4 regions of the Photorhabdus laumondii genome follow, and region 3 is predicted to be linked to each of the others. Evidence: predicted binding sites of a transcription regulator. Region 3 holds the regulator's gene; each other region holds the start of a gene.
The links. Region 3 encodes CRP, which controls carbon source genes, mostly activating them, when cyclic AMP is high. Its sites were predicted from a motif close to ATGTGANNNNNNTCACAT; they were not measured.

Region 1: cdd (cytidine deaminase) is a predicted target of CRP. The motif match lies at 6,256-6,273, and genes of this name have one in related genera.
Region 2: rbsD (D-ribose pyranase) is a predicted target of CRP. The motif match lies at 4,009-4,026, and genes of this name have one in related genera.
Region 4: adhE (bifunctional acetaldehyde-CoA/alcohol dehydrogenase) is a predicted target of CRP. The motif match lies at 4,529-4,546, and genes of this name have one in related genera.

Annotation. Positions count from the first base shown of each region.
Region 1 covers NZ_CP024901.1:1,845,804-1,854,098, forward strand. The annotation lists gene PluTT01m_RS08040 (YbfB/YjiJ family MFS transporter) at 1-366, shown strand, start outside; gene folE (GTP cyclohydrolase I FolE) at 560-1,219, shown strand; gene yeiB (DUF418 domain-containing protein YeiB) at 1,241-2,389, shown strand; gene sanA (outer membrane permeability protein SanA) at 2,361-3,101, opposite strand; gene PluTT01m_RS08060 (NAD-dependent malic enzyme) at 3,368-5,065, opposite strand; gene cdd (cytidine deaminase) at 5,316-6,200, opposite strand; gene PluTT01m_RS08070 (CidB/LrgB family autolysis modulator) at 6,342-7,037, opposite strand; gene PluTT01m_RS08075 (CidA/LrgA family protein) at 7,040-7,477, opposite strand; gene PluTT01m_RS08080 (DUF2778 domain-containing protein) at 7,773-8,295, shown strand, end outside.
Region 2 covers NZ_CP024901.1:45,886-54,180, reverse strand. The annotation lists gene rbsK (ribokinase) at 1-38, opposite strand, end outside; gene rbsB (ribose ABC transporter substrate-binding protein RbsB) at 102-992, opposite strand; gene rbsC (ribose ABC transporter permease) at 1,017-1,988, opposite strand; gene rbsA (ribose ABC transporter ATP-binding protein RbsA) at 1,995-3,500, opposite strand; gene rbsD (D-ribose pyranase) at 3,508-3,927, opposite strand; gene ravA (ATPase RavA) at 4,180-5,691, shown strand; gene viaA (ATPase RavA stimulator ViaA) at 5,696-7,153, shown strand; gene asnA (aspartate--ammonia ligase) at 7,160-8,152, opposite strand.
Region 3 covers NZ_CP024901.1:425,034-433,328, forward strand. The annotation lists gene PluTT01m_RS02000 (aminodeoxychorismate synthase component II) at 1-260, shown strand, start outside; gene argD (bifunctional acetylornithine/succinyldiaminopimelate transaminase) at 384-1,595, shown strand; gene crp (cAMP-activated global transcriptional regulator CRP) at 1,645-2,277, opposite strand; gene PluTT01m_RS02015 (OsmC family protein) at 2,598-3,005, shown strand; gene PluTT01m_RS02020 (phosphoribulokinase) at 3,131-4,000, opposite strand; gene PluTT01m_RS02025 (YheU family protein) at 4,019-4,237, opposite strand; gene PluTT01m_RS02030 (hydrolase) at 4,237-5,214, opposite strand; gene PluTT01m_RS02035 (IS982-like element ISPlu6 family transposase) at 5,335-6,219, shown strand; gene PluTT01m_RS02040 (LysE family translocator) at 6,315-6,923, shown strand; gene murP (PTS N-acetylmuramic acid transporter subunit IIBC) at 6,964-8,295, opposite strand, start outside.
Region 4 covers NZ_CP024901.1:2,934,077-2,942,371, reverse strand. The annotation lists gene hns (histone-like nucleoid-structuring protein H-NS) at 1-283, opposite strand, end outside; gene PluTT01m_RS12875 (thymidine kinase) at 929-1,534, shown strand; gene adhE (bifunctional acetaldehyde-CoA/alcohol dehydrogenase) at 1,777-4,410, opposite strand; gene PluTT01m_RS12865 (YchE family NAAT transporter) at 4,822-5,466, shown strand; gene PluTT01m_RS12860 (ABC transporter substrate-binding protein) at 6,021-7,658, shown strand; gene oppA (oligopeptide ABC transporter substrate-binding protein OppA) at 7,797-8,295, shown strand, end outside.

The sequences.
Region 1 (8,295 bases), 1.4 Mb from region 3:
ATTCTGACCCGTCATATGCTGACAACGCAAATCCGGCTTGCGATCACTTTATGGATTCAGGCTGTGGGCATTCTTATCGCTGAGATCATTCCGGGAATAGGTGGTCTGGCATTAAGCTCTTTGTTGGTTGGTGGGGGTTTTATGTGTGTGGTGCAAATGGCGTTTCAATATGGGCGTGAATTAGCGCCAGAACATAGCCGTTATATGGCCGGATTGTTAACCACCGGATATGCTGTCGGGCAGCTAATTGGTCCGATGCTGTCAGCGGTTTCTACCACAATAACCGGGAGATTGGAGCCAGCGTTATATGTTGCATTGATTACCTTGGTCATTGCCGGGTTATTGGTTTGTGACCGGGGTGGGTGAGTGCAGCCAACAAAGAGGCAACTTGAAAGATGACGGGTATAATTATGAAAAGCAATCACTGGATAATCACCACGTGCTCATTTACAGTGTGTGCAATAGTTATCTGTTAGTCGTGATTGTTTCAGTGATAGTATTCATGACTTGAATTTTACTACCCGCCAGATGATGGAAAGTAATGTCTTTGGAGAAAATAATGTCATCCTTAAGTAAAGAAGCTGAGCTTGTGCATTCGGCGCTGGAAACTCGTGGCCTTGAAACGCCTTTGCGTGGTCAGGCATTGGTACCGGAAGTGCGCAAAGCGCGGATTGAGGAGCATATGACGGAAGTTATGAAACTGTTGAATCTCGATTTGCGTGATGACAGTTTGGCAGAAACCCCAGGTCGTATTGCGAAAATGTATGTCGATGAGATTTTTTCAGGATTGGACTACAGCAATTTCCCGAAAATCACATTGATAGAGAATAAAATGAAAGTGGACGAAATGGTGACCGTTCGTGATATCACACTCACCAGTACCTGCGAACACCATTTTGTGACCATTGATGGCAAGGCGACGGTTGCCTATATTCCAAAAGATAAAGTGATTGGGTTGTCTAAAATTAACCGTATTGTGCAATTTTTTTCTCAGCGTCCACAGGTTCAGGAGCGCCTGACCCAGCAGATTTTGATTGCATTACAGACACTCCTTGGTACCAATAATGTTGCCGTATCGATTGATGCGGTTCATTACTGTGTGAAAGCGCGGGGTATCCGTGATGCAACCAGTACCACGACAACAACCTCTCTGGGGGGATTGTTTAAATCTAGCCAAAATACCCGTCAAGAGTTTTTACGTACAACTCGCCATGTGTAATTTTTACACCGGGATATAAACATGGCCTGCCAGAGAATTGACTCACTGGATAGTATTCGTGGCTTGGCAATACTGGGGATATTGCTACTCAATATCTCCGGTTTTGCTTTGCCATCCGCCGCTTATTTGAATCCGGTATATAATGGTTCAGCTTCTTTAACTGATTTGATTGTCTGGTCTGTACTTAGCGTCCTTGTTCAGGGAAAGTTCCTGTGTATTTTGGCCTTCTTATTTGGTGCAGCATTGGAGTTACTATTACCAAGGGGCAAAATCTGGAATTATCCACGATTAACCATACTTGCTCTAATTGGAATGGGACATGGTATCCTATTCTGGGATGGCGATATTTTGCTCTCGTATAGTTTAGCAGGTTTTTTCAGTTTTCAATTGATTAGCCAAAATAGCGCCAGTAACCGGTTATTTATGAAAGGCGCTATTTTTTATCTGATCGGATTAGTGCTATTGTTTATTCTCGGCTTTTTTTCCAGCGGCGAATCTAATGATGTTTCTTGGCAGTTGACGGAATTCCAGATGTTATACGAAACATATTGGAAAACGTCTGGTGGATGGCTGGCAGTAAAAGAGCGTTTCAATCAGGTCATGTTGATGATGGTCATGCTGTTTGTTCAGTATGGTTGGCAGCTTATCGGTATTATGTCATGTGGTGCTGGATTAATGCGTAATGGTTGGCTAAAAGGTGAATTTTCAGTGAGCCATTATCGAAATGTGGCGCTAGTGCTGATACCGCTCAGTATTGCTGTTCAGATATTCTCTGTGGTTTTCCAATATATCCATAATTGGGATTACTTTTGGTCAGGTATTGTCGGTTATATCCTTGCTGAGTTGGTAACGCCATTTCAGGCACTGGGGTATATGGCTTTAATATATGGTTTCTGGCCGGTCATTTCATGCTGGCGAATTAATTACTGGTTCAATCAGGTTGGGCGAATGGCGATGAGTAATTACTTGCTACAAACCTTAATCTGCACCCTGCTATTTTATAACTTTGGGTTGTTTGGTCAATTTAGCCGTTTGGAACTACTTGCCTTTATTCTTCCCATTTGGGCGGTGAATATTCTTTTTTCATGCTGGTGGTTACGTCGTCACCCGCAAGGGCCAGTAGAACAGCGGTGGCGTGATATCACGGCGGTGTTGGCCCGGTCGGCTTAAGCTGGGTTTTATCCATTGTCCGTAACTCTTCTGGAGTGACGGCGGGGTAATTAGTCATACCTTTTGGTACCTTATACGGAGCAGGAATAGGGATCAACGGGCCCAAGAAACGAGGTTCGCGTTTCAGAATATAAAGATCAGTCAAAGCACCAAGACGGGCAATGATTTCACGTAATCGAACGGTAATCATATTCTTGGGGGTAGAAACTGCATAACACTGAGCATCAATTCCCATATGCATAGCGATAAACAGGGCTCGTTCGCAATGAAATCGTTGGGTAATAATCGTGAAATCATTAGTGTTAAAAACTTTCCGGGTTCTGACTATTGAGTCAAGTGTTCTGAAACCAGCAAAATCCAGTACGATATTTGCAGCAGGAATACCCGCTTTTACCAAATCCCTGCGCATAGTGACCGGTTCGTTATAACTTTGCTGAGCATTGTCACCACTCAGTAACAAGTATTTGATTTTGTCGCTGTTATAAGCATTAATGGCTCCCTGAATACGGTACATATAGTACTGATTTGGCGCACCAGAGAGGTAATATTTAGCAGTACCAAGTACTATACCCACTTCACGTTCAGGAAGTTGTTTGAGATCATCAAAGACATAGGGGGCTGTTTTCCAACTCATCCAGCGGTCAAGTGCAATAGCTGTCAGTATCAGCATCCCTGTGATGAATAACAGACTTGTTATCAGGCGATTCCACATGCTTTTGCCTTATACACATTAATGACTGGATTTGTTAAAGGCTACTTTACCTGAAATTTCGAAGCAAGTTTTCTCTATAAGAAAAAAGCTTGATAGTAAAAGAGAACTATACCCTATGGATTTCAAAATGCATCGAGACGGCAAGGGAGCGAATCCCCGGGAACATAGATAACGATGTGACCGGGGTGAGAGAGTGCAGCCAACAAAGAGGCAACTTGAAAGATGACGGGTATAACAAGCTTTTTACGTATTTTTAATGATAAAAATCAGAATGAAGTCCGTTTGTACACGCGGTATTCAGGTTTCCAGAAGTTGCGTTCAATCGCTTCATCCAGTGCTCCATCTGAGGTCACAGTGGCAACGCCCTGTATTTGTGCTTCTTTGGCGACTTGTTTAGCAATTTTGCGTGACACTTCTTGAATATCATCGATAAGTGGCAGTAACGGACCTTGACCTTCTTGGGCTAAGGGTGAGCAATTCGCCAATGTTCGGCTTGCTGCCATCAACATACCGTCAGTAACCAGTTTGGCCCCTGATGCGATGACACCCAGACCAATGCCGGGAAAGATATAGGCGTTGTTACATTGTGCTATTGGATATTCCTGATCTTTATATTTTACCGGATTAAATGGGCTACCTGTCGCAACCAGAGCGGCACCATCTGTCCAGTTGATGATATCTTCGGGACGGGCTTCAACACGGGAAGTTGGATTCGATAATGGCATGACGATTGGGCGTTCACAATGTTTATGCATCTCACGGATGATCTCTTCTGTAAACAAACCTGCCTGACCTGAAACACCAATCAATACTGTCGGTTTAGCATTACGGACAACATCAAGCAGCGAGATTGAATCGTTGTTTACATCCCATTTAGCCAATGAGCTGCTTTTCTGCACCAGCTTGTTCTGGAAATCCAATAGATTTGGCAGCTTGTCTGTCAATAAACCGAAGCGGTCAACCATGAAAATACGGGCACGAGCCTGTTCGTCACTTAAACCTTCTGATTTCATCTGGGCGACGATCTGTTCTGCAATGCCGCAACCGGCAGAACCTGCGCCGAGGAAGGTGACCGTTTGATCTTTTAATTGACGGCCAGCCGCGCGACTGGCGGCAATTAAGCTACCTAACGTAACAGCGGCAGTTCCCTGAATATCATCATTAAAGCAACAAATCTCGTGGCGATAGCGATTAAGAAGAGGCATGGCATTTTTTTGTGCGAAATCTTCAAATTGCAGTAGCACATTTGGCCAGCGGCGTTTAACAGCCTGAATAAATTCGTCTACGAATTCATCATATTCTTTACCGGTGATACGTGGGTGACGCCAGCCCATATATAACGGATCATTCAGGCGTTGTGGGTTGTTGGTGCCTACATCCAGGACGACTGGCAGTGTATAAGCAGGGCTGATACCACCGCAGGAGGTATATAAGGAGAGCTTACCGATAGGAATACCCATACCGCCAATACCTTGGTCACCCAAACCGAGGATACGCTCACCATCGGTAACAACGATGACTTTTACATTTTGTTTGGTCGCATTTTGCAGCATATCATCAATATGTGCTTTGTTTGGATGTGAGATGAACAGGCCACGGGCACGGCGGTAAATATCGGAAAAGTGCTCACACGCTTCACCCACGGTTGGGGTGTAGATGATTGGCATCATTTCGTTCAAATGGGCATCCAGCAGGCGGTAGAACAGGGTTTCGTTAGTGTCCTGAATATTTCGCAGATAAATGTGCTTATCTGCATCATTTTTGAAATCAAGATATTGCCGATAGGCACGTTCAGCTTGTTCTTCGATGGTTTCGACCGCTTCCGGTAATAAACCGTGAAGATTAAAGTTCCTACGTTCTTCTTCAGTGAAAGCGCTGCCTTTATTCAGCAGGGGGAATTCCAACAGAATTGGGCCAGAATAGGGAATATATAGTGGACGTTTACTTTCGTGTTCCAGTTCCATGAATCTTACTCTTTGAACTAAATGGATAATAAGGTTAGCTACAGATCCTAAGAGATAGGAAAAATATGTACAGTAAATGTTACTTAATTGGAGGTATGCTCCCGGGGATTCGCTCCCTTGCCGTCGCGATCCATCTTGAAATCCATAGGGTATAACATCCAGAGTTAGATAATAAAATGTTACGGTAATTATTTTTTATAGCGGAAAACCCTCTATCTGCATAGAGGGAAAAATGAATTTTCCACTGAACTCAGAAAGTGTAGTAATCAAATTTGCTGCAACCGAGTGCAGCAAGTATAGATTGAGTCGCACTCCGTTGGGATAAATCACTGTGTTTTCCCTCAACTAACACCGCTCTTTCGATAGCCAGGCAATCACCACCAGAAATGTTCATCAGAATCAGTGCTGCTTGTAATGGGGGCAAGCTTGGGTTAAATGCCGCATTTTCTGCATAACGCCCAGGATAAATTATTCCATCTTTTCCCAGAAGTGCGGTACCACTGTAGGAATTACTGTATGGGGCATAGCTCTGGTTTGCTGCATCTAATGCCGTTAGTACTAATTTATCCGTCGTTTCTAGTTTATAGCCATGATTGACCGGATCCATCAACAAAGTTGTGATGCCCAGATCGTTTGGGCCAAAAGAATCTGGCAGATAGTGATCTAATGTTGAAGATGCCTGTTTTGGCAGATGAATCTCTAATTGTGTGCCACTATTAAGTTCATTCATAAATTGACGGCAGTGGCCGCACGGAGAGTAATTCACAGTAACAGATGCCAGTCTTTTCTCGCCCAATAACCAAGCGTGAGTAATCGCACATTGTTCAGCATGAATCGTTTGCTGTAGTGGTACGCCAGCAAATTCCATATTAGCGCCAAAATAGAGGTTTCCGCTTTCACCGCGGGCAATTGCACCAACATTAAAATGTGAGATTGGTGTCAGGGAACTGGCCGCTGCGAGTGGTAACAGGGCGACAGCCAAGGTGTTATCGTCAAAACCGCAGGCTTTCTTAATCGATTTAGCTTGCTCAGCAGTGAGCATGGCAGGAAAGTCATCGTTTCCTGCGTAAGGTAAAAGTGCATCCTGTAGTTTAGAGGGCAACTGTACCCATATGGGGTGAAAACGAGCTTGCATAGCGTGATCTCCGAAGTAGCTTAAGATCATTCTAAGTTGTCTGATGAGATTTGTAATGTGATAAATATCATATAGATGATGAGAATTATGTAATTGAAGTTAGTAATCGAGTGAATATTATCAAATTTCCTAATAGATAAACTAGCTAAATAGGTATAGCAGCACCGGGAATACAAAAGGGGCTGTTAGTGAAGTAATGATACCGCAGGTCATCAATGCCAATGAGCTGTATGCGCCTTCAACGAAATTGACCTCTGCACAGCGGGCGGTACCCAAAGCATGTGATGCCGTTCCCATTGCTAAGCCGCGGGATGCTTTGGTTTTTACCTGTAAAAGATCGAACAGGTTATGACCAAATATTGCGCCGAGAATGCCGACAAAAATGACGCAAGCAGCACTGATTGCGGGAATACCGCCAATGGCATCTGCAACTGCCATTGCTATTGGTGTTGTGACAGATTTAGGCAGTATCGAAGCGGCCATTTCAGGCGTTGCGCCCATCCACAAGGCAATAGCAGTGCCTGTCACCATAGCGACAATACTGCCGATAAAACAGATGCTAATAATGGACTTCCATTGGGCTCGGATCTGGTGTATCTGCTCATATAGAGGAAATGCCAGTGCAACTACGGCGGGCTGGAGTAGATCATTTAGAATTCGACTGCCGGCAAAATAGTGTTCATAAGGCGTGTGGGTTATTAATAATATTGGAACAAGGACGGCGATAGAAACCAATAAGGGGTTCAGAATGGGAATTTTGCATCGTAGTGAAAGTTTTCTTGCGGTGTAAAATACAATCAATGTTAATGGCAGTGACCACCAAATGTGACTTAACATTTTTATTTCTCTTGTTTCTCTTGTTTCTGTTGTTCATTGTTAATTTCTGATGTGGATCCTACAATCGGACGTTCACGATGAACATAATGGGAACTGTAAGCAACGATAATCATAACAATTGCAGTACTGATCAGGCATGAAAAAACAATCGGAATTATCTGTTGGCTGAGTTGATCGTAATAATTCATTACGCCTACGCCAATAGGCAGAAACAGCAAAGTCATATTTTTTAGTAACAGACTACAGCCTGGTTTTGCCCAATGAGCAGGAATTAGCTGGAAAGCTAATAAAACGAACAAGATCAACATACCGATAATACTGCCGGGAATAATGATAGGTAGTAGGGAAGAAATGGCATTACCTGTCAGCAAACATAAATAAATCAGAACAAATGCTCTTAGATACTGCCAACCAACAATCAGTACTTCACGAAACGACATAACAAAATTCCTAATTCCGGTGAGGTATTCATCATACAAGTGACCTTGGGAATGTGCCATCTTTTCCTTCGAAAGGATGACGGAAATTTCGGCGGTTCTGGATTACAGCCCCGATAAAATGATTAGCAAGATTGGTAATGTGTGGTTTGATTTAATATGAGGTTTTCTAGAAAAAAGTGAACTTTATGATAGCGTTGAAGTCCAACCATACGAAAACATACGCTATGGAAAAAATAGTAATTTAATCAATTGCGGGTTGGAATACAACTCGCAGATATATTATATGGGAATAACCATGCAAATTTGTAGGATGAATTATAACGACCTGTCCGATAATGGACGAAAGGCTAAATTTCATTGTTATGGCGTTGGTATATTTGACGTTTTCTCTGGTCAAGATCCATACGTCAACAAGTCTGAATGTTCTTACATTGAGAAATCAGCAATTCCTCCAGGTCAGTATTGGATTGTTGATCGTCCGGTTGGTAGCATAGCGAACCAAGTCAGAGGCACAGCTCTTGATATGATTCATGGTACTAATCATTCTCAATGGTTTGGGTTATATAGTTTTCAGACAATGAATGATTATATATTCGTGAACGGTGTTCGACGCGGAGCATTTCGTCTTCATCCATTGCGTCCGAATGGTAGCGGCGAGTCTTGGGGATGTATCACCTTTTATCGTGTTTCTGACTTTAATATCGTACGAAACGCTCTGCTCCGTACCCATAAGTTTAAAGTACCGGGCAGCTCATTGATGGCATACGGTAGAGTTGATGTTACGGGGAATACAAATTTTGGTGCGTGTAAAGTTTCTT
Region 2 (8,295 bases), 380 kb from region 3:
TTAATGCTGCCAAGCACCGCAAGTTTTGCTGTACTCATTACATTTATTCCTTTTCAATTATGCCGTCACCATCACCAATAAGTAACGGCATAAATACCGATTTATTTTTTAATAACTAACTCCAATTCTACAGGGATGACGGCCTCAACTTTTTCGCCCCTCAGCACTTTATTTGCAGTCTGAACACCAACGATACCAATTTGATCAGGACGCTGAGCGATTGTCGCTCCTAGTTTTCCACGTTGAACAGCTTTGATACCATCTCCAGTACCATCAAAACCAACAACTAATACATCGCTTTTACCTGCTGTCTGTAAAGCGCGCAAAGCACCTAACGCCATCTCATCATTCTGAGCAAATACAGCTTGTACAGCCGGATGAGCCGTCAGTAAGTTCTGCATAACGTTCAGTCCCTTGGTTCGATCGAAATCAGCAGGCTGACTAGCTAGCACATTAAATTTATGTTCCTGTGCTACCTTATTAAATCCTTCACCACGTTCACGGGCAGCAGAAGTGCCGGCAATACCTTCTAGCTGAATAATTTTGGCTTCATTCCCTAATTTTTCGGCGATAAAATCACCCGCTATTTTACCCCCCAAGCGGTTATCAGAAGCAATATGACTGACAACAGTACCTTTATTCGCTATCCGATCTAGAGTAATAACCGGAATTTTGGCATTGTTAGCCATAATAATAGCATTACCAACAGCATCGGAGTCAGTCGGGTTAATTAGCATGAGTTTAGTACCACGTACCGTCAAATCCTGAACATTAGCTAATTCTTTCGCTGGATTATCCTGAGAATCCAACACAATTAGGTTATAGCCCAACTTATCCGCCTCTTTTTGAGCACTATCTTTCATTGTGACAAAGAATGGATTATTCAGGGTAGAAATGACTAACGCGATAGTGTCTTTCGCCAATGCATTTACACTTACAGTCATACTTAGCGCAACAGCAGATAAAATTGTTACTAATTTCTTCACTTTCATCGTGTTATTTCCTGTAGGGTGAGGTTATTTACCACTTTTGTTATCAACCAGAACTGCCAACAATATTACAATTGCTTTAACAATCATCTGATAGTTAGAAGAAATACCTAATAAGTTTAAGCCATTATTTAAAAAACCGAGGATTAGTGCACCAATCAAAGTACCAATAATTAACCCCTTACCACCAGCCAGGCGAGTTCCTCCCAGAACTACGGCAGCAATAGCATCTAATTCATAACCTCCCCCCGCCATAGGTTGAGCAGAAGAAAGACGAGCAACTTCAATAATACTTGCCAATGCCGTCAGGAAACCGCATAAGGAGTAAACGATAATTTTAATTTTATCGATATTGATACCAGATAAACGGGTAGCCGATTCATTCCCCCCCAAGGCATAAATATAACGACCTAAACGGGTGTGATGCAGGATATACCATGTGATAACAAAAACTATCAACATCAGCCATACTGGAGTAGGAATTCCCAGTGGGCGACCAATACCAAACCAGCCAAACAGATCGGCATTATCACTGAATCCTGTATTTATTGGACTACCATCAGTATAGACACGGGTTATTCCACGAAGTAATAACATCATGACTAGAGTGGCAATAAAAGCCTGTACTTTACCTTTAGCAATTATTATTCCTGTACAAGCACCAATTGCAGCACCTAAAGCCAAAGCACTCACGATAGCCACCAGAGCATTAACTTCCGTACCAACCAATGAAGCTACTATTGCACCTGTTAACGCAAGCAATGAACCAACAGACAGGTCAATACCTGATGTCAGGATAACCAATGTCATCCCAACGGCCATAATGGCATTGACTGATGTTTGTTGCAGAATATTAAACAAGTTATTTAAAGTGAAAAAGTTTTGGCTAAGAGAAGAAACTACTGCTATCAGCACTAGCAACGCAATCAGTGACTTTTGTTTCAGTAACCACTCTTTAGTAAACCAACGTTTAAATGTCGGTGATATATTAGAATTCATACTGAATTACTCCTGAATCGCTCCATATTGTTTGCCTACAGCCGCTGCCATCAAAATTTCTTGAGTTGCCTGTTCAGCAAAAAATTCTCCACTGATCTGGCCTTCACACATAACCAAAATACGATCACTCATTCCTATCACTTCTGGCATTTCAGAAGAAACGAGAATAATGCTTAACCCCTCTTTCTTGAATTGATTAATTAACTGATAAATTTCTTTTTTTGCACCAACATCTACACCACGCGTAGGTTCATCCAGAATAAGAACTTTTGGTCTGGTCATTAATCCACGGGCAATAGCTACTTTTTGCTGATTACCACCAGAAAGTAAACCAATAACTTGTCCCATTGAAGGTGTCTTGATACTAAACAATTTAATAAAGTCACTAACTGCATTCTGTTCTTCTTTATGATTAAGACCACCTAACCGGTTACTGAAATAACGCAAGGCAGTAAGAGACATATTATCTTTGATTGACATTCCCAAAACTAAGCCATCACGTTTACGATCTTCTGAAATATAAACAATCCCACAAGCTAACCCATCCTGAGGGTTACGAATTACAATGGGGGTTCCATCCAGTGTGATTTGCCCCTGAGTTTTTGGCAACGCACCATAAATAATTTTCATCAATTCAGTGCGGCCAGCCCCCATTAGCCCTGATATACCCAAAATTTCCCCGCTATAAAGGGAAAAACTGGCATTTGTCACACCGGGGCCAGAAATCTGCTTAACTTCAAGTCGTTTTTTACCCCGAGGTAAATTCAGGCGAGGATACTGATCTTCCAGTTTTCGCCCAACCATCATTTCAATCAGAGTCTCTTCTTTTAGCTCTTTTACTGACTTTTCACCAATAAATTGTCCATCACGAAATACCGTTACATCATCGCAAATTTCAAAAATTTCTCTCAAACGATGGGAGATATAAACAATGCCACATCTCTGAGATTTTAGTTCATATATTACGCGAAATAATGATTCAGTTTCTGTATCAGTCAGCGCATCCGTCGGCTCATCCATAATGATAACTTTGGATTTAAAACTCAGCACCTTAGCAATTTCAACCATTTGTTGATCACCGATAGAAAGTTCAGCGACTAAACGGTGACTGCTGTAACTCAGATTCAATTTTTTTAACAGGCGATCGGCTTCCTGATACATTTTTCTCCAGTCAATTGCACCGAATTTATTAACAAATTCGCGTCCCAGGAAAATATTTTCAGCAATAGTCAGTTGGGGAATAAGATTTAATTCCTGATGGATAATCCCGATCCCCGCTTCCTGAGAGGATCTAGGGCCAGAAAAAATCACTTCTTTTCCTAAATAATGAACTGTGCCTGTATCTCTGGTATATATCCCAGTCAACACTTTCATCATCGTGGACTTACCTGCACCATTCTCTCCCACCAGTGCCATCACTTTACCTGGATAAACACGTAATGCCGCACCAGATAATGCTTTGACACCAGGAAAAGATTTACTAATTCCTTTTAGTTCCAGTACAGGCTGCATAATCACCTCAGAAAGTCACACCAGCACCAAGGATAATATTGGCATAAGGAGAATGCTCTCCTGTGCGAATCACTGCTCGGCTATGTTTTGTTTTTTCTTTCAACACATTATGACTAATATAATCTACAGTAATTGAATTCCCTTGCTGTTTCTCAAGCTCTTTAATTTGAGTTAATATTAATTGATGTATTAAAGGATTATGGCCAATGATCTCCTCAGCTAAGAATGCAGCTTCAATCTGCATTTCTTGTGTAACAACATTAAGAACGGATATAAAACTGGGAATTCCCTGGGTTAGCGCTAAATCAATCCGCTGGGCTAAAGAAGGAATTGGTAATCCAGCATCACCAATTGTAATCTGGTCAGTATGCCCTAGCTGAGAAATTACGGCTGAAATTTCAGAATTAAGTAATACACCTTTTTTCATTTTTTTATTCCATTAGCGAAACGTTTCGCTATTTAGTAATATAGAAAGTAATATTTAAAATGCAACATTAGTGATACAAAAATGTGATCACTATCGAAACGTTTCGATAATAAAAGAAACGAAAAAAAACGTTAACTTATTGAATATTTGACGCTGAATCGATTTTTAAGGTAAATATTGTCTATATCAACAAATAATGATTAAAATCTATGGAGAAGGTTAATTAGGTTTTATCTAATCCAACAGATAATATTGGTAAGAATCATGTTGTTAGCAGAAAAAATAGTTTGCTTAAGTCATTATCTGGAAAGTGGTCTGTATGAAAGACAACAGACTATTCGTTTATGTTTGCTAGCGGCATTGTGTGGGGAAAGTGTTTTTCTACTTGGTCCTCCAGGCATCGCAAAAAGTTTGATAGCCCGCCGATTGAAATTTGCATTTCGTGATGCCAGAGCATTTGAATATCTAATGACTCGCTTTTCAACCCCTGAAGAAATTTTCGGCCCTCTCTCTATTCAGGCACTGAAGGAAGAAGGACGTTATCAACGTCTAACCAACGGATACTTACCTGAAACTGAAATTGTCTTCCTTGACGAAATATGGAAAGCCGGCCCGGCAATTCTTAATACCCTACTGACTGCAATTAATGAAAGAAAATTCAGAAATGGGGATACAGAAGATAAAATTCCAATGCGATTACTTATAACTGCATCCAATGAGCTACCTGAAGCAGATAACAGTCTGGAGGCGCTTTATGACAGAATGCTAATTCGTATCTGGCTGGATAAAATTCAAGAAAAGAAGAATTTCCGAGCGTTACTCTCTAGCCACAAAAATGAAAATGATAACCCTGTTCCGGCAAACATTCAAATAACAAGTGAAGAATTCCATCAATGGCAAAAAGAGATTGATAAAATAGTTTTACCAGACAGTTGTTTTGATATTATTTATCATCTACGTCAGCAACTTGATGCAACAGAACATTCACCTTACGTTTCAGACAGGCGCTGGAAGAAAGCCATTCATTTATTACAAGCAAGTGCTTTCTTCAATGGCAGAAAAGAGATATCACCTCTTGATTTAATATTACTGAAAGATTGCCTGTGGCATGATCTTCACTCTTTTAAATTATTACCCCAATACTTGAATACTCTGATGACCGAACAAGCATATAGGCAAAGAATATTATCTCAACAAATTGATTCGCTTTATCACCAATGGACTCAAGCCTGTCAGGATAAAAATGATCAGCAGGCGTTAAAGCTGGAAAAACAAACCCGTCTGTTTGGACGTAAAATACAATATTCTCTACCCGATCATATCAATGAAGAAAAATTGATTCTATTCCTGCATACACCTCTTCATCTCCATGATATTAAAGTTAATTTTATTGAATTGGAAAAAAAAGCGTTGAATATCTGGATAAACAAAGGCAGAGAATTATCAGCACGTCTGAACGGCATTGGTTTTCCACAAAATATAGCAGCCGAAGTTAATTCAGCACATCAGCCAGAGATTTTTGATATCAGCCGCCGTTCATCCACGCTATATTTACCAGATCATCAACATCAGCAAAATGAAGAAAACAACGAGTGGCAGGAAAGATTAGAAAAATTTAATCAAGAAATCCATCACCAACACCAATTGTTTAATCAGCATCAGCCATGTTTATTTATTGAAAGTCATTGGCTTGCTACGATAGAGCAAAGCTTTATCCAGTTATCAGATAAAATTAAGCAGTTGAAAATAAAAATAGGCAGCTAATTAAATGATTAGTTTGACAACCCTTGATCTCTTACTGTCAATAAACGAAGGAGAGATGATAGAAGAGATCATATTAACGCTTTTAGCTTCACCTCAGTTAGCTATCTTTTTTGAAAAACATCCTCGCTTGAAACGTGCACTATTAAAAGATATCCCTGGCTGGAAACACGATTTACAGCAAAGGATTAAAGAAGCGCTCATTCCTGTAACTCTGGCAGAAGAATTTCAGTTATATCAACAAATACTGTCTGCCAATACAAATTATTTTTACCTTAAACTTCCCGATATTTTAGAAACGCTGAACCGAATTGAATCCCCTTTTAGTGAAGAAGCACAGAAACTCGCAACCAACACCATTGCTGATTCAAATACACTACAAACCCTATTTATTCAACGATGGAGGATCAGTTTGATCCTGCAAACTACAACCTTCCATAAGCAATTGCTGGAGCAAGAAAAAGAGCAATTACTGGCAGAACTGCAACAAAAGCTGACACTAAGCGGTAATCTTGATCCTGTTTTTAGTGAAAATGATAGGGCAGCGGGGCGATTATGGGATATGAGCAAAAGTCAGTTAAATCATTCTCAAAATGATAAGCAGTTATTGATCCACTATAGTGAATTTCTTCACCAACAGCCGGAACTGAAAAAATTAGCTCAATTACTTGGACGCAGCCAATCTGTAAAATCAAAACCACAAGAAAACCATTTTTTCGAACCAGTTACTACAATCGAGCGAACACCCGACATCATTCCTGAACAGGTAAATGGTATCGGACAAAGTGATGATATTCTGCGCCTATTACCAATAGAATTAGCAATATTAGGAATTGAAGATCTGGAATATGAGTTTTATCGCAAATTAGTGGAAAAAAAACTCCTGACCTATCGCTTACAAGGTGATAACTGGCGAGAAAAAACAACATTACAGCCAGTCACTCATTATAGCCAGGAAGAAAAACCTCAAGGACCATTTATTATTTGTGTAGATACTTCCGGTTCTATGGGGAAATTCAATGAAAAATGTGCCAAAGCTTTTTGTCTGGCACTGTTACGCATTGCTCTAGCTGATAATCGCAACTGTCATATCATGCTATTTACAACGGGAATTGTGCACTATGAACTATCTTCACCAGATGGTCTGGAGCAAGCTACTCGTTTTCTCAGCCAAACTTTCAAAGGAGGGACAGATCTCGCTTTCTGTCTGACAAGCACAATAGAAAAAATGAAAGAAAAATGTTGGAAAAATGCTGATGCTGTTGTTATCTCAGATTTCATTGCCCAGCGTCTGCCGAACTCACTAATCCATCAGATAAAAAATCTGCAACTGCATCAGCAATACCGCTTCCATGCGGTCTCCATGTCCCAATATGGTAAGCCCGATATTATGCGGATATTTGATCATATCTGGCACTTTGATACCGGACTTAAAAGCCGTTTACTGCGAAAATGGCGTCACTAACTTGAATTAAAGCATATCTTCTACAGTTTCGCGTACTTCAGGTGACCAGATACTGCACTGAACTTGACCAATGTGTTTCATTTGCAGCAGTAACATCACTAAGCGGGATTGACCAATACCGCCACCAATCGACTGCGGCATGTCGCCTTTGAGTAACGCCTGATGCCAATCATATTGTAAACGCTCTTCATCACTAGTCAGAGCTAACTGGCGCTCCAATGCTTCTGCATCAACACGGATACCCATAGAAGAGATCTCAAACGCATCTTCCAAAACAGGGTTCCAGACAATGATGTCGCCATTTAGACCAACGAAACCATCGCTGTTTGGTGTCGTCCAGTCATCATAATCAGGCGCACGCACATCATGAGATTGACCATCAGATAATTTCGCACCAATACCAATGAGGAAAACAGCACCCAATTCTTTAGCAATAGCCCGTTCACGGCCTTTTGCATCCAGATCCGGATAACGGCTCAGAAGCGTTTCGCTATGAACAAAGTGAATTTGATCTGGCAGGAACGGTGCCAGACCAAACTCTTTGTTGACAGCTTTTTCTGTTTCTTTTATTGCTTCGTAGATTTTACCTACTGTCTGTTTAAGATAAGCAAGTGAGCGTTGCCCATCTTCCATCACTTTTTCCCAATCCCATTGATCAACATAAACAGAGTGAATTGGTGTTAAGCGATCCTCATCTGGACGCAATGCTTTCATGTGAGTGTAAAGCCCTTGTTCAGGCTGAAAGCCAAAACGACCCAGTGTCCTACGTTTCCATTTAGCCAACGAATGTACGACTTCGAAAGTTGAATCCGGTAAAGTTTTTACTTTCACCTGAACAGCTTTTTCATGGCCGGACAAGTTGTCCTGAATACCATCTCCCAAACAACTTAGGATTGGTCCCTGTACTTCAATCAGACCCAGTTTGCTTTCCAGCAGACGGGAAAAGAAGGATTTAACAAAACTGATTTGTTGCTGCTTTTCAATAAACGACTTTTTCATAATGTTATTCTCTAATTTTTTAGGTGACCCTGATGTCCTGTTGGAAACATTAAGCAATAAAATGAGGGATAAATTCAATATACTTTAATAAAAATAGACTTTATGATTCATAAAATTCATTTTTAAGATTAAAAAAATGAAAA
Region 3 (8,295 bases):
CTATTCATCATAATCAGCAAGGTGTGTTCAAAGGGCTTAACCGGCCATTGACCGCGACTCGTTACCATTCATTGGTGATTGCCGCAGAGACATTACCGGCCTCATTTGAAGTCACTGCATGGAGCCAGCATAACGGCAATGTCGATGAAATTATGGGCATTCGTCATCGTACTCTACCGCTAGAAGGAGTGCAGTTCCATCCTGAAAGTATTCTCAGTGAGCAAGGTCACCAGTTACTGAGCAACTTTCTGAGATATTAACCAGATACCGATAATTTCTTCATTTATCCATCTTTTTCATTTGCCCATCTTTGATTTTTTATGCATATTCGGTGATTATGTTTTCACTTCTGAATGGCGTATATATAAAAAACGGGTGGGGAAATGAAGGAGCATATCGCAGTAGATAGAAACACATACGATCAAGTTATGTTGCCAATTTATTCACCAGCGCAGTTTATACCGGTGAGAGGGCAGGGTAGTCGTGTATGGGATCAGCATGGGAAAGAGTATATTGATTTTGCGGGAGGGATTGCTGTTGTGGCTTTGGGCCATTGTCATCCTACGTTAGTGGATGTTTTGAAGCAGCAAGGGGAAAAACTTTGGCATATCAGTAATATTTTCACCAATGAACCGGCTTTGATTCTGGCGCAGAAACTGATTGATGCGACTTTTGCTGAGCGGGTGTTTTTTGCCAACTCAGGAGCGGAAGCGAATGAAGCGGCATTTAAACTGGCTCGCCACTATGCCATTGCGCGTCACAATCCCTATAAAACCAAAATTATCGCATTTCATCAGGGCTTTCATGGTCGTACCCTATTTACTGTCTCCGTGGGCGGTCAGCCCAAATATGCTGATGGTTTTGGACCAAAACCCGCGGATATTATTCATGTGCCTTTTAATGATTTAGATGCAGTGAAGGCCGTCATAGATGACCATACTTGTGCTGTTGTATTAGAACCGGTTCAGGGCGAAGGGGGAGTCACGGCGGCAGCACCGGCATTTATTCATGGGGTGCGTGAGCTTTGTGATAAGCATCAGGTGCTGTTGGTGTTTGATGAAGTGCAAAGTGGGATGGGACGTACTGGTAAGCTATTTTCTTATATGCATTATGATGTTACGCCAGATATCATTACCACGGCAAAAGCATTGGGAAATGGCTTCCCTATCAGCGCCATGCTGACGACAGTGAATATTGCTTCAGTGATGACACCGGGAGCTCATGGTACAACTTATGGCGGTAATCCGTTGGCTTGTGCAGTTGCAAATGTTGCTTTTGATATTATTAATACACCAGCGGTTCTGGCGGGAGTTGAAAAACGCCATAATTTAATGGTGAATTTTCTGAATGATATCAATCAGAAATATTCGATATTTGGTGAAATCCGTGGAAAGGGTCTGCTGATTGGGGCAGAACTTAAAGCGCCACATCAGGGAAAAGCTAAAGATATTCTGCAACTGGCGGCTGAAAATGGCTTAATGTTGTTGAGTGCGGGAGGCGATGTACTGCGTTTCACGCCTTCGTTGATTATTAGTGAAGAAGAGATTGCTCAAGGAATGGAGCGGTTAGAGCAGGTAATTAATCAGTTGGTGTAATTAAATACAGGAGAAATCAGCGCAGGATTATGCGCTGATTAATCGGGCGTTAACGTGTACCGTAAACAACAATAGTTTTACCGTGTGCGGAGATCAAATTTTGATCTTCTAGCATTTTCAGAATACGACCAACTGTTTCGCGGGAACAGCCAACAATCTGGCCAATTTCCTGACGCGTGATTTTGATTTGCATTCCGTCTGGGTGGGTCATTGCATCTGGTTGTTTCGCCAGATTCAGTAAAGTTTGGGCAATTCGGCCGGTAACATCCAGGAAAGCCAGATTACCGACTTTCTCAGAAGTTGTTTGCAAACGGTTTGCCATTTGGGCAGATAAACGCATCAAAATATCCGGGTTTACCTGAATCAGTTGACGGAATTTTTTATAGGAGATTTCAGCCACTTCACAGGCGCTTTTGGCCCGTACCCAAGCTGTACGCTCTTGCCCCTCTTCAAATAATCCAAGTTCACCAATGAAATCCCCCTGATTTAGATAGGAAAGGATCATCTCTTTGCCTTCTTCATCTTTAATCAAAACCGCAACAGAACCTTTTACAATGTAGTAAAGCGTCTCTGCTTTTTCGCCTTGATGAATAAGCGTACTTTTAGATGGATATTTATGAATATGGCAGTGTGACAAAAACCATTCAAGAGTGGGGTCTGTTTGTGGCTTGCCGAGAACCATTCGTTTCATCCTCTGTTGTTATCGCTGCCTAAATAACACGAGAATCTAAAAGTTTCTCGTCAGGCTGGCTTATAAAGACACTAGCTTAACATATTAGTTTGTTGAAAAACCGACAGATAAGGGTTTTATATAGGTTATCTGAAATTTGAACCTTAAGTATTGATCATAACCTACCTATACTTAGCCCACTTCTGTTTTTAACACAGGAAAGGGTTTCTGTCTTGTCTTGTATTGTTTCAGCATAATAAACCGCTCACTAGATTGCCAGTTTAATACTGAAAGAGTAGGCTTGGATGCAAAGAACGACTTAAGAGGTATTTATGCAAGCACGGGTAAAATGGGTTGAAGGATTATCTCTTTTGGGGGAGTCATCTTCCGGTCATCAGATCATGATGGATGGTAATGCCGGTGATAAGGCACCGAGCCCAATGGAAATGGTATTAATGGCAGCCGGTGGTTGCAGTACGATTGATGTAGTTTCTATTTTGCATAAAGGCAGGTATGACATCAGAGATTGTGAAGTAAAATTAACTTCCCGCCGTCGTGAAGAGCCGCCACGCTTGTTTACTCATATTAATCTGCATTTTATTGTTACGGGTAAAGATTTAATAGATAAAGCGGTTGAACGTGCCGTCATGCTTTCAGCAGAAAAATATTGCTCTGTTGCATTGATGTTGGGGAAATCAGTTGAAATTACCCACAGTTTTGAAGTTAAAGATATAGATTAAGATATTATTTCGTGATCAAAAAATAACATCAGGTAACTAATATTTCAGTTACCTGTTTTTTTAACTGAATAATATAAGATGCAAATTTTAAGTGCCGGATTTGCTAAATTGACCTCAGGCGCTGATTAACAAATCTTTTCCCCTTCCAGTAATCGCTGCACCAAGGGTGTCATAATTAATTCCATTGCTAGCCCCATTTTTCCACCGGGGACCACGATGGTATTAATGCTTGAAACGAATGAGCCTTGTAACATTGCTAACAAGTATGGGAAATCAATTTGAGTCAGATCACGGAAGCGGATGACAATAAAACTTTCATCCAGTGATGGAATGGTTTTGGCTGAGAATGGATTGGATGTATCAACGGTAGGGACACGTTGGAAGTTGATATGTGTTCGCGAGAATTGTGGCGTAATGTAGTTAATATAATCATCCATAGAACGCACGACGGAATCCATCACAGCTTCCTGCGAGTGTCCTCGTTCTCCGGTATCGCGGACAAGTTTCTGTATCCATTCAAGGTTGACAATCGGCACGACGCCCACGAGCAGATCAACATGACTGGCAACATTATGTTGTGGTGTGACAACACCACCGTGTAGACCTTCATAAAACAGTACATCGGTCTGCTTGGGTAAAGATTCCCACGGCGTAAATGTACCGGGAAGCTGGTTGTAAGGGACGGCATCGTCATAGGTATGAAGATATTTCCGACGGCGGCCTTCACCGGTTTCACCATAATCAATCATGGTTTTTTCCAGCATGCCAAAATCATTGGCTTCTGGCCCAAAATAACTGATATGCCTGCCTTGTTCTTTGGCTTTACGGATTGCGGCATCCATTTCAGGGCGGGTGTAGCGGTGGAAACTATCTCCTTCTATCTGCGCTGCACTGATGTTAAGTTGCTGGAAAATCTTACGGAAAGCTAAACTGGTGGTGGTGGTTCCGGCACCGCTGGAGCCGGTAATTGCAATAATCGGATGTTTGACAGACATTCAGTAAACTCCATAATGTTAAGAATGGAACATTTCTTTTGGCACAATATTGACGCTCTCATGCAGTTCAGACCACACCAGCATAACATCCCCCCGTTCCAACTGATGGCGTATATTAGCGACTTTCTGCTCCAGCGATTTTTCATCTTCGCCATAGTCAGTGCCTTCCCGCAAGACAAAGCTCTCTATCAAATTTAGCAGAGTTTCGGGTTCCAGTTGTTGCCACGGGATAATCATTATGGTTGCTCCAGATAAGATGACAGCCAATTTGGGATGCGTTGTTCCAGCCACATTTGTGGCTTCTTCAATGAGCCACTGACAAAGCCGACATGTCCACCATATTCTGTCATTTGATATTCAATATTTTTGGGTAACATTTTGAGATCAGGGATGACTTCCGGTGCCATAAAAGGATCGTCTTTAGCATGAATAATCAGCAGTGGCACAGTAATATCAGGCAGACGCGGCAGAGCACTGCACTGGTGGTAATAGTCCGCTGCATTTTTAAAGCCGTGGATTTTCGCGGTCACAATTTCATCAAATTCCCGAATATGTTTCAATCCTTTTACTTGAGACAGATTGATGGGGAGTGAACCGGGGTAGCGTAACAATTTGCGGGTGGCATTACGTTTCAGGCTATTGAGTAAATAGCGTTCATAGACATGAGAAAATCCTTTCTCTATCCGCAGGGAGCAGGCTGCCAGCATCAGAGGCGCGGAAACAATAACGGCAGCATTGATCTGAGCATCTATTTTTTCTTCTGCTAGATAGCAGGCCAGCATATTACCGCCGACTGAATAACCTACGGCTGAGGTGGGGACATCACCGTAAGTCTGTTTTAACCAGCTTAGAAAATAACGGGCATCGCTTGTTTCGCCAGAATGATAGAGACGTTTTTGGCGGTTTGGTTCACCACTGCATCCGCGGAAATGCATGACAACACCAAGCCAACCTTTCTTCTGACAGATATGAAGCAAACCGTGGGCATAAGGGCTGTGAAAACTGCCTTCCAGACCATGAAATAGGATTAATCGTGGCTTGTGTGCTGCGGTGGCGGGATCTTCACTCCACGCCAGATCAACAAAATCGTTATCTGGTAAATCAAGTCGTTGCCAATAGGGTTGCAGTTCAGGATACCGCCGCACCAGACGCGGGAGGAGTGTCTGCAAATGCGGATTACTGGCTCCGGTTAGAGGACGAAAGATATCGGTCATAATGGTTTCGAGTTAAATTGATTAGTTAACCCGAATTCTGGATAAGAAATTGACGAGAAGCCTGTTCCAGGAGCAAAGTTTTGGTGTGCACCAAAAACAGCTCCGAGGGGGGAACAGGCTATGGACAACTTAGTTGAAATTTTCTGTGATGTCGATGATTTTTGCCGTTTTTTCATCCCTCAATGGGAACAATTTTGTCTCGATAGCGGGCATCGTTTACGCCGCCGACAAGGTCATATGTATCCCAGTGAAATCATGACCATTTTGATCCTTTTTCATATGTCGCATTACCGTGATTTTAAACATTTTTATCTAGAACATATTTGGAAATATCACCATAAGGATTTTCCAACCTTGCTTAGCTATCCTCGTTTTGTCAGTGTGGCTCCTTCCGTTTTGGTGCCATTATGCAGCTATCTGACTCAATTAAAAGGGAAACCCACAGGCATTGCTTTTATTGATTCCACCCGTTTGAGTGTCTGCCATAACATTCGCATCCCTCGACATAAGGTCTTTGCGGGGATAGCAAAGCGCGGAAAAAATTCAATGGGCTGGTTTTACGGTTTCAAATTACACCTGGTTGTCAATCATCAGGGTGAAATTCTCGCGCTTAAAGTGACTCCGGGTAATGTGGATGATCGGGAACCTGTTCGTGAATTATCAAAAGAATTAACGGGTTCTCTTTACGGTGACAAAGGTTACCTCAGCCAGGAATTGGCGGACGATTTAGCTAAAACCGATGTCACTTTCATCACGAAAAAACGGCGTAACATGAAAGCGAGTATGCAAGCTGAGTGGGATAAGATAATGTTAAAAAAGCGTTTTATCATTGAAACGATTAATGGGCAATTAAAAACTCTTTCTCAAATAGAGCATTCCCGCCACCGAAGTATAAAAGGCTTTCTGTTGTGCGTTTTAGGTGGATTGATTGCTTACTGCCTTAAATTGAAGAAGCCATCACTGAAAGTTTTCTACTCAGAAGACGATTTTTCAATGACGGATTAAGCAGAATTCGGGTTAGTTATCTTGTATGGTGAATAACATACTGATATTTTCTGTGAAAGGGAAACGCCATTGTTCAGGATGAAAGGTAACTCTTCATGACAGCAAGCCTAATTTTTTCATTAACAACTTTTTTATTTATTTCTTCCATTACGCCGGGTCCAAACAACATGTTGTTGACTTCATCAGGCGCTAACTTCGGCTTTATCCGCTCTTTGGGGTTACTCTTTGGCGTTGTTCTGGGCATGCAGACGATTTTATATCTGGCGGCTTTCGGAATAGCCGCATTGTTGTTGGTCTATCCTGCTATTCACACGGTGATGAAAATTGCAGGTAGCCTCTATTTGCTGTGGCTGGCATGGAAAACAGCAACAGCCAGTTACCGACGTCTGGATACCAAAGATAGCGCTGTTATCAAGCCGGTGCGGTGGTATCAAGGTTGGTTATTGCAGTTTTTGAATCCGAAAGCCTGGCTGATGGGGTTGGGGGCGGTTGGCAGCTATAGTATTGCCGGTGATCATTACCTCTATTCCATCATCGTGATCAGCATCGTGGTGATGTTTATTAATTTCTTGTGCGGCATGGTGTGGGCGGGTTTTGGTTCATTGATAGGGACGTTACTCCGTAGTCGCAATGCTTGGTTTCTGTTCAATATTACGATGGGTATATTGACGGCAACCTGCGTGCCATTAATCTGGCTTGGGTAATTCATCAGTAAATTGTATTTTGGTTATAAAGAATATTTATTCATTCTTTTTGGCTTTGGACATCGGCTTTAAGCACCTCTATTTTTTTACTCCCGAAGATCAGAGTCAGTACAAAACCGCTGATATAAGCCACCACTAGCCCGGCAGCATACACTGCCATTCCGACAAAAATGCCATTGTTTGAGGTCATCAGTGGCAGTGCTACTAATCCAGATGGACCAAAAACCGTATTCAACCCAACAGGTAATCCTAAATAAGCTATTAAACCGATAAAGAAACCACCGGCGGCACCGCCTAAACAGGCGGTGATAAAGGGTTTAATCCGTGGAAGTGTGACTCCGTAAATCAACGGCTCACCGATGCCGAGCAAGCCTGGAATAATCGCGCCTTTTATCTGCGTGCGCAGCAGCGAGTCTTTTTTCGCTTTGACATACAGTGCCAGCGCTGCACCAACCTGCCCGCCGCCTGCCATTGCAAGAATTGGGAACAGAGAATTAAAGCCTTGAGCCTCCATGAGTGCGAAATAGACGGGAACAAACCCTTGATGAACACCAAACATAACAGCGAGTAAAAATAGCCCAGCCAATATCGCCGTGCCAAAAGGATTGCCGTTAAGGTGAAGGAATAACCATGACATGCCGCTAAATAGATAACTCCCCAGCGGCATGATAAAGATAAAGGCAATGGCTCCCATGATTAGCAGAGTAATAGCCGAAGTGAGGATCATATCCAGATTGTCTGGAATGATCTTACGAACTTGTCGTTCTACCCATGCTCCCAGAATAGCGGCAATAAGAACGCCGATAATATTGCCGCGTGGATCGATGCTATAACCAAAGAAAGTAGAAATACCGGAATAAAAACCGCTGGTGGCATCCGGGTTATAACTGAGTACAAACAGAGAAGCAATAATGGCACCGTTTATTCCCGAACCACCAAATGCTTTTTGCGCGTTATAACCGATCAGAATACTCAGAAAACTGAACATACCTTTACTGAAAACTTTCATATAGCCGATGATTTCAACCAAAATGGTATTAGGGTGTTCAACGCCCTGAATAGTTATCTGTTCAAGTAAAGTAGCAAAGCCGAGAAGCAGACCAACGGCAATAAAACCGGGGATCAGTGGGGTAAAAATGGTAGCGAATTTGGTCAGGAATTTGTGTACCGCACTGACTTGTTTCTCTTTAAGTTGCTTTTTATTAGCAGAAGCAATATTGGCTAAATGAGTGTCGCTTGGTTTCGATTGTGCTGTAGGAGTAGAAGAATTTAGCAATTCATTCATTATCTCAGCCGCCGCTTGGGCTTTTCCTGGCCCAAGCACAATTTGAAACTGATCGTCGCTCTCAATAATACCTAACACATTGGGGAT
Region 4 (8,295 bases), 2.5 Mb from region 3:
TAGCTGGACGTGCAGGACGTTTTGCTTTACCAGCAGATTTGCCGGCGCTCATTGTCTGAAGCAATTCGCTTGGATCAATTCCTTGGTCAAGAATCATTTTACGAACTTCTTCCAATTTACGTGTACGTTCCTCTAATTCAGCTTGTACCTGACTTTCTTCTTCACGACGTTCTTCAACAACGACGGTCAGTTTCTCAAGTATTTCATCTAAGAACTCAAGTTGGCATTCTCTTGCTTGGGCTCGTAAAGTACGGATGTTATTTAGGGTTTTTAAATCGCTCATTGTCCTGGTCTCAAATTATTAATGATGATGGCGGATGTGGATATAATAATAGAATGCTATTTTATTTTCTGCAATAGTCAATTTCTCATATTCCGATAAAATAGCTCTTTTTTTTTAAACGTAATTTCTTTACAAAAGTTATATAGCGCTTTTTATACAGCTATTTCGATTGTCATTCCCCAATAACATGTTCAGGGTACCTTTAACAAAGAGGCGACATGATAATCTCTCTAATTTATAAACCAGGTATATACTAAATCGGTAAGTAATTTTAACTGTTTCTTATCATACCCGCTAAAGCAGAATAATACTAAGTTAAAAAAAACTTATGACTAATCCATGAGTTATCGCTGATTTACTGTTACCGGTTCCTGGAAGTAAATCACGCACATTATTAATTTGCATACGATATGCAACAAATCAGCCTGGCTTTCATTTTTTAATTTAAGCATGAACATTTGTCACTCAAATGCGTTTTATTACTCGGCTGGTGTGATGGTGGTCATGAATCATTAAGACATCACTAAGCTAAATATTTCGGTATATCAACCCGTGCAGCTTACTAAGATGGATAATCACGACTCAAGTTTATGGTAAACTCATCTGACTATATGGCTTTATAAATTTTGTTAAGGGGCAGGGTTGATGGCTCAACTTTATTTTTATTACTCCGCAATGAATGCTGGAAAATCGACATCCTTGTTGCAATCCTCTTATAACTATAATGAAAGAGGGATGAGAACGCTGGTGTTTACCGCAGAAATTGACACCCGGTTTGAAAATGGAAAAGTCAATTCTCGGATTGGATTATCTTCTGATGCACTTCTGTTTAGTCAACAGACAGATATTGGTGAGTTGATCAGAAATGAAAATAAGCAGGCAAAAGTGCATTGTGTGCTTATTGATGAGTGCCATTTTCTCACGAAAGCACAGATTGAACAGATATGTAAGGTGACTGATTATGATGATATTCCGGTTCTTTGTTATGGGCTGAGAACTGATTTCAGAGGCGAGCTTTTCAGTGGTAGCCAGTATCTTCTAGCATGGGCTGATAAGTTAGTTGAATTGAAAACTATTTGCTATTGTGGACGCAAAGCGAACCGTGTATTACGTTTTGATAGCGAAGGTGCGGCCATTTATGATGGCGAGCAAGTTGATATCGGTGGTAATGAAAAATATGTGTCTGTTTGCCGTAAGCACTATATGGAGGCTATTAATGAGGCGAGGAAAAACAGAAAAGACAGCGTGTAATGGATAGATTTCTGTGAAGCGATTGGATGTTCTGTTTGAGAGTTTGTATTAAGAATATACCCAATGGATTTCAAGATGGATCGCGACGGCAAGGGAGTGAATCTCCGGGAGCATAGATAACGATGTGACCGGGCAGCCAACAAAGAGGCAACTTGAAAGATAACGGATATAGAGCAGCGTAAGTTAAAGGATGCTGATATCAGCACCCTTAAGTAGTATTTAATCAGTTAATAAATTTGTTCTTATTGGCTTTTTTCTGTTGCAACGGTTTCTGTGAATTCTCGTCCATAGTATGAATCCAACAGCAATTGTTTTAGCTCAGAAATCAGCGGGTAGCGTGGGTTAGCACCGGTACATTGGTCGTCGAAGGCATCTTCAGATAACTTATCAATTTTTGCCAGAAAGTCAGCTTCTTGAACGCCCGCTTCACGGATAGATGTCGGGATACCTAGCTCAGACTTGAGCTCTTTCAGCCAGGCTAACAGTTTTTCAATTTTTGTGACAGTATGGTCACCCGTAGCCGATAAACCAAGATGATCGGCAATTTCAGCGTAACGACGGCGGGCCTGTGGGCGATCATATTGACTGAATGCAGTCTGTTTGGTTGGGTTATCGTTAGCGTTATAGCGGATAACGTTACAAATCAGCAATGCGTTAGCCAAGCCATGCGGGATATGGAACTCAGAACCCAGTTTATGCGCCATAGAGTGGCATACCCCCAAGAAGGCATTAGCAAATGCAATCCCTGCAATAGTTGCTGCATTATGAACCCGTTCACGGGCAACTGGGTTCGTGGCCCCTTCATGATAGCTGGTTGGGAGGAACTCTTTCAGTAGTTTTAGCGCTTGCAGTGCTTGTCCGTCAGAGTATTCGTTTGCTAAGACTGATACATAAGCTTCTAAAGCGTGAGTGATTGCATCCAGCCCACCAAAAGCACAGAGTGATTTCGGCATATCCATGACTAGATTGGCATCAACAATAGCTATATTAGGCGTCAATTCATAATCAGCCAGTGGATATTTCTGGCCGGTTGCATCATCAGTGACAACCGCAAATGGTGTCACTTCAGAACCTGTGCCGGAAGTTGTGGTAATGGCGACCATTTTCGCTTTAACCCCCATTTTGGGGAATCTATAGATGCGTTTACGGATATCCATAAACCGTAGAGCTAGCTCTTCGAAATGCGTTTCAGGGTGTTCATACATCACCCACATAATTTTGGCCGCATCCATTGGGGACCCTCCCCCCAGAGCAATAATGATGTCCGGTTTGAATGAGTGCATTTGTTCCGCACCCTTACGAACAGTGCTTAGGGTAGGGTCTGCTTCAACTTCAAAGAAAACTTCTGTTTCTATCCCGTGGGATTTCAGCACATCAGTGACTTGATCAGCATAACCATGATTAAATAAGAAACGGTCTGTTACGATAAAAGCGCGTTTTGCACCGTCGGTTGCAACTTCTTCTAATGCCACAGGCAGGGAGCCGCGACGGAAGTAAATGGATTTCGGAAGTTTATGCCACAGCATATTTTCTGCTCTTTTCGCCACGGTTTTGGTATTGATGAGATGTTTGGGCCCTACATTTTCAGAGATGGAATTTCCTCCCCAAGAGCCGCAGCCTAGTGTCAGAGAGGGGGCAAGCTTGAAGTTATAGAGATCACCGATACCGCCCTGAGAAGCAGGAGTATTCACGAGAATACGAGCTGTTTTCATTTTATCGCCAAAATACTTGATTCGTGCGGCTTGATTGTCCTGATCGGTATACAAGCAAGAAGTGTGACCAATTCCGCCCATTTCAACCAATTTTTCTGCCTTTTCTACGGCATCTTCAAAGCTATTACCACGATACATAGCGAGCAGTGGAGACAATTTTTCGTGAGCAAAGGGTTCTGCTTCATCAGTTAAGCTCACTTCTCCAATCAAGATCTTGGTCTTTTCAGGAACATTAATGCCTGCCATTTCGGCAATTTTTGTTGCAGATTGACCAACGATTTCCGCATTTAGACTACCGTTTTTCAGAATGATATCTTGAACAGCTTTCAGTTCCTTGCCTTGTAACAGATAACCGCCATGAGTAAAGAAACGTTTACGCACCTGATCATAAATTTCATCCACCACGATAACGGATTGTTCTGAAGCGCAGATGACGCCGTTGTCAAAGGTTTTAGACATCAGAATAGATGCAACAGCGCGTTTAATATCAGCTGATTCATCAATGACAACCGGGGTGTTACCGGCACCGACGCCGATTGCGGGCTTACCAGAGCTGTATGCCGCTTTTACCATACCTGGGCCTCCGGTTGCCAGGATGAGATTGATGTCTTGGTGGTGCATCAATGCATTGGAAAGTTCAACGGAGGGTTCATCAATCCAGCCAATAATATCTTTTGGCGCACCCGCGGCAACCGCAGCGGATAGAACCAATTCTGCTGCTTTGGTTGTTGCTTTTTTGGCGCGTGGGTGGGGTGAGAGAATAATGCCGTTACGGGTTTTTAGGCTGATGAGGGCCTTAAAAATAGCGGTAGATGTTGGGTTAGTGGTTGGCACGATACCGCAGATTAAGCCAATAGGTTCGGCGATAGTGATGGTGCCGAATGTTTTATCCTCAGACAAAATGCCGCAGGTTTTCTCATCTTTATAAGCGTTATAGATATATTCGGAAGCAAAGTGGTTTTTGATTACTTTGTCTTCGACAATGCCCATACCGGATTCTGCTACGGCTAATTTTGCTAAAGGGATACGTGCATCTGCCGCTGCAAGGGCTGCTGCGCGGAAGATTTTGTCAACTTGCTCCTGAGAAAAGTTAGCAAATTCACGTTGTGCTTTTTTTACCCGAGCAACGAGTTCGTTCAGTTCAGTAACATGAGTTACAGTCATAAAGAAGTACTCCTGGAAAATATTAAAAACCCTTTAATATCAATGAATAAGTATTTTTTAGACCATTTAATTGGGTGATTTTTTGGTAACTACAGGTTACCATTTGGTATTAAATATATATTGATCTTAATCACATAAATTCCCAAGCTGATTCCTTTCAGCTTGGGTCAGTGATAATTATTATTGATTGGGTTGTAAATAGCGTTAAAAGGTTGAATTTTTAATCTAATAAAAATATCGGGTTAACAACTTGTTATATAAGATATTTTAAATTAAAAAAAGCGTTGTGGTTGATGGAAAAGGGAACTTCTCCAGTATAAAGTGAAGAAAAAATTAAGTTTTATATGATCTTTGGGAGAGCAATCATGAGAATGTTTTTAACAACACAGCGTAACTCAATAGAGGTTCTTCGTGGGTGACTTACTGCTGGATCTGCCAGGTTACATTAAGTTTTTTGTTGGGCTATTTGCACTGGTCAATCCTGTTGGTATTTTGCCGGTTTTTATCAGTATGACTCACTACCAAGCCCAATCGGCGCGTAATAGAACTAACTTTATTGCCAATATTTCTGTTGCCATCATTTTATGGACAGCTTTGCTGTTAGGTGACTTGATACTGCGTATGTTTGGCATTTCCATTGACTCTTTTCGCATTGCCGGTGGGATTTTGGTTGTGACCATCGCGATGTCGATGATTAACGGTAAACTTGGAGAGGACAAACAGAATAAGCAGGAAAAATCAGAAACAGCCGTTAGAGAAAGTGTGGGTGTGGTGCCGTTGGCATTGCCGTTAATGGCAGGTCCCGGTGCAATCAGTTCTTGTATTGTCTGGAGTTCTCGTTATCAGGGATGGCAGAATTTTATTGGGTTGATGCTTACCAGCGCGTTGTTTGCTTTTTGCTGTTGGTTATTGTTTCGATCTGCACCTTTAGTCGTCAAATATCTTGGGCAAACAGGCATTAACGTTATCACCCGAATTATGGGACTGCTATTGATGTCTTTGGGGATTGAACTGATTGTGACAGGGATCAGAGCGCTATTCCCAGGGTTGCTTTGATATGATTTACGATAAAAGGTGCTAGCTTCCTTTCTAGTGAAATTACAAATTATAATATTCTTATCATTTTTATTATAAAGCCTATTTCATAGGCTTTTCTCCCTTCTTTTATCGGTACTTCCTGAATTTTATACAAATAACCCAATATTTTTCTAAATTATTCTTTCCTGTTAGTTCAATGTGTAACTGGTTGCTTCCACCACTGTTTTGTGATGAATGTAGGTTTTTAATTTGCATTGATTGCAATTTGTTAAAATTATGTTTATTTTCATCTTTAGTCTAGCTTTGTTTACTATTTTATTTAAGTGTTAAGTTGATAATGCTATATACATCAATTAGTTATAATGAATTTTGGGGTATTTTATCAATTAATGTAATAAGTCGTACTAAGTTGTTTGTAAGGATGATTTTTGCAATATGAGAGCGATATTTTAACAATTGATATGATAAGTTGCCTTTAATATTTAATCCGTTACTTTGGGTTAAATAATGTGAAGATACCGGCCTTGATGGGATATGTGGAATGAACCGGTCCATCAAACTGGAGGTAAAAAATGAAGATCAAACGATTAAAATTACATAAGTTTATTTCCTGTATATTTTTATTATCGGCGTTTTCTGTTACAGCCGTGTCTGCCGCTGAACTTCCAGATGGTGTGAAACTTGCGGATAAACAGCAGATTATTATTAATAATGGCGCAGAAGTTGCCTCGCTTGATCCACATAAAGTCGAAGGTGTACCAGAAAGCAACATTATTCTTAATCTCCTGGAAGGGTTAGTGAGGACGGGTTCTGAGGGAGAAGTTGTGCCAGGCGTTGCGACCCATTGGGAAAATCAGGATTACAAGGTATGGACTTTTTATTTGCGTGATAATGCTAAATGGAGTGATGGAACGCCTGTCACTGCCCACGATTTTGTCTATAGCTGGCAACGGTTAGCTGACCCAAAAGTGGGTTCACCTTATGCCAGCTATCTTCAATATGCTTACGTTGAAAATATTAGTGATGTTCTGAAGGGTAAAAAATTGCCTGATCAGTTGGGGGTAAAAGCGCTGGATGATCATCGTTTGCAGGTGACTCTGACGCACCCCGTGCCTTATTTCGTCAGTATGCTCAGCCATACGGCAATGAAACCCGTCAAAAAGGATGTGGTCGAAAAGTTAGGTAATAAATGGACGCTACCAGAAAACTATGTGGGTAATGGGGCGTATCTGTTAAAAGAGTGGGTGGTCAATGAGCGGATAGTGATCGAACGCAACCCGCGATATTGGAACAATGCAAAAACAGTTATTGATCAAGCGACTCTTTTACCCCTTCAATCCGAAACCAGTGATATTAACCGCTATCGTAGTGGAGAGGTAAATATCACCAATAGCGCCATTCCGCCGACTCTGTATCAGAAAATGAAAAAGGAGCTCCCTGAACAGGTTCGTGTCAGTCCATATCTTTGTACGTTTTATTACGAAATTAACAACAAAAAACCGCCATTTACTGATGTTAGAGTCCGCGAAGCTGTCAAATTAAGTCTCGACCGGGATATTATCGCTGGAAAAATTATGGGGCAGGGGCAAATCCCGGCTTATGGTTTCACGCCAACATTTATCGGTGGTGGCGATTTTGTTAAGCCAGAATGGGCTAATTGGACACAGGAGCAGCGCAATAAACGCGCCAAAGAATTGTTAGCCCAAGCCGGTTTCAATCAGGCGAATCCATTGAAGTTCACCTTGTTGTACAACACCTCTGAGCAAAATAAACAACAAGCTATTGCTGCCGCTTCCATGTGGAAAAAGAATCTGGGAGCGGATGTGATTTTGCAGAATCAGGAATGGAAAACCTCTCTTGAAAGCCGCCATCAAGGGAATTATGAGGTGACCAGAGCAACCTGGTGTGCCGATTACAATGAACCTACAGCATTTTTAAACATGTTGTTGTCAGACAGCAGCAATAACACCACTTTCTATCAGAATAAAAATTTTGATAGCTATCTGGAACAGGCGTTAATCGCTAAGGATGCTATTGAGCGTAAGAAATTATATCAACAAGCCGAGTTTCAACTGGATAAAGACTCGGTGCTGATTCCCGTTTATTACCGGGTGAGTGTACGGCTTGTTAGCCCATCAGTGGGAGGGTTTTCAGGGAAAGACCCATTGGATTATATGGATATTAAGCGACTGTATAGGATAAAAAATTAGACAGTAGCTTTATTCAAAAGAGTTACTGAGACCCTGCAAACAAAATCGTTCCTTTTGTATGCAGGTGGTAATCCACCCCTTATTTCTGGGCCGTCGGCTGATAAAAAGTCTGACGATGTAAAATTGGAGTAGAAAAAGATGATAAACACAACGAAAAAGAGACTACTTACTGTCAGCATCAGCGCTGCACTGAGTATGATAATGGCAAGTCAGGTCTTTGCGGCAAAAGTGCCTGATGGCGTTCAATTAGCGGATAAACAGGTTTTAGTCCGTAATAACGGTTCTGAACCGCAATCGTTAGACCCGCATAAGATTGAAGGAGTACCAGAATCACATTTGGCCCGCGATCTGTTTGAAGGGGTCGTCATCGTTGGTCCGAATGGCGAAATTTTACCAGGTTCTGCGACCAATTGGGAAAATAAAGACTTCACCGTCTGGACATTCCATATGCGTAAAGATGCTAAGTGGTCTAATGGTGATCCTGTCACTGCGCATGATTTTGTTTACAGTTGGCAGCGTCTGGCTGATCCTAATACCGCTTCTCCCTATGAAAGTTACCTCCAGTATGCCCATATCACCAATATTGATGACATCATCAGTGGTAAAAAGAAACCAGATGCTCTGGGAGTAAAGGCGC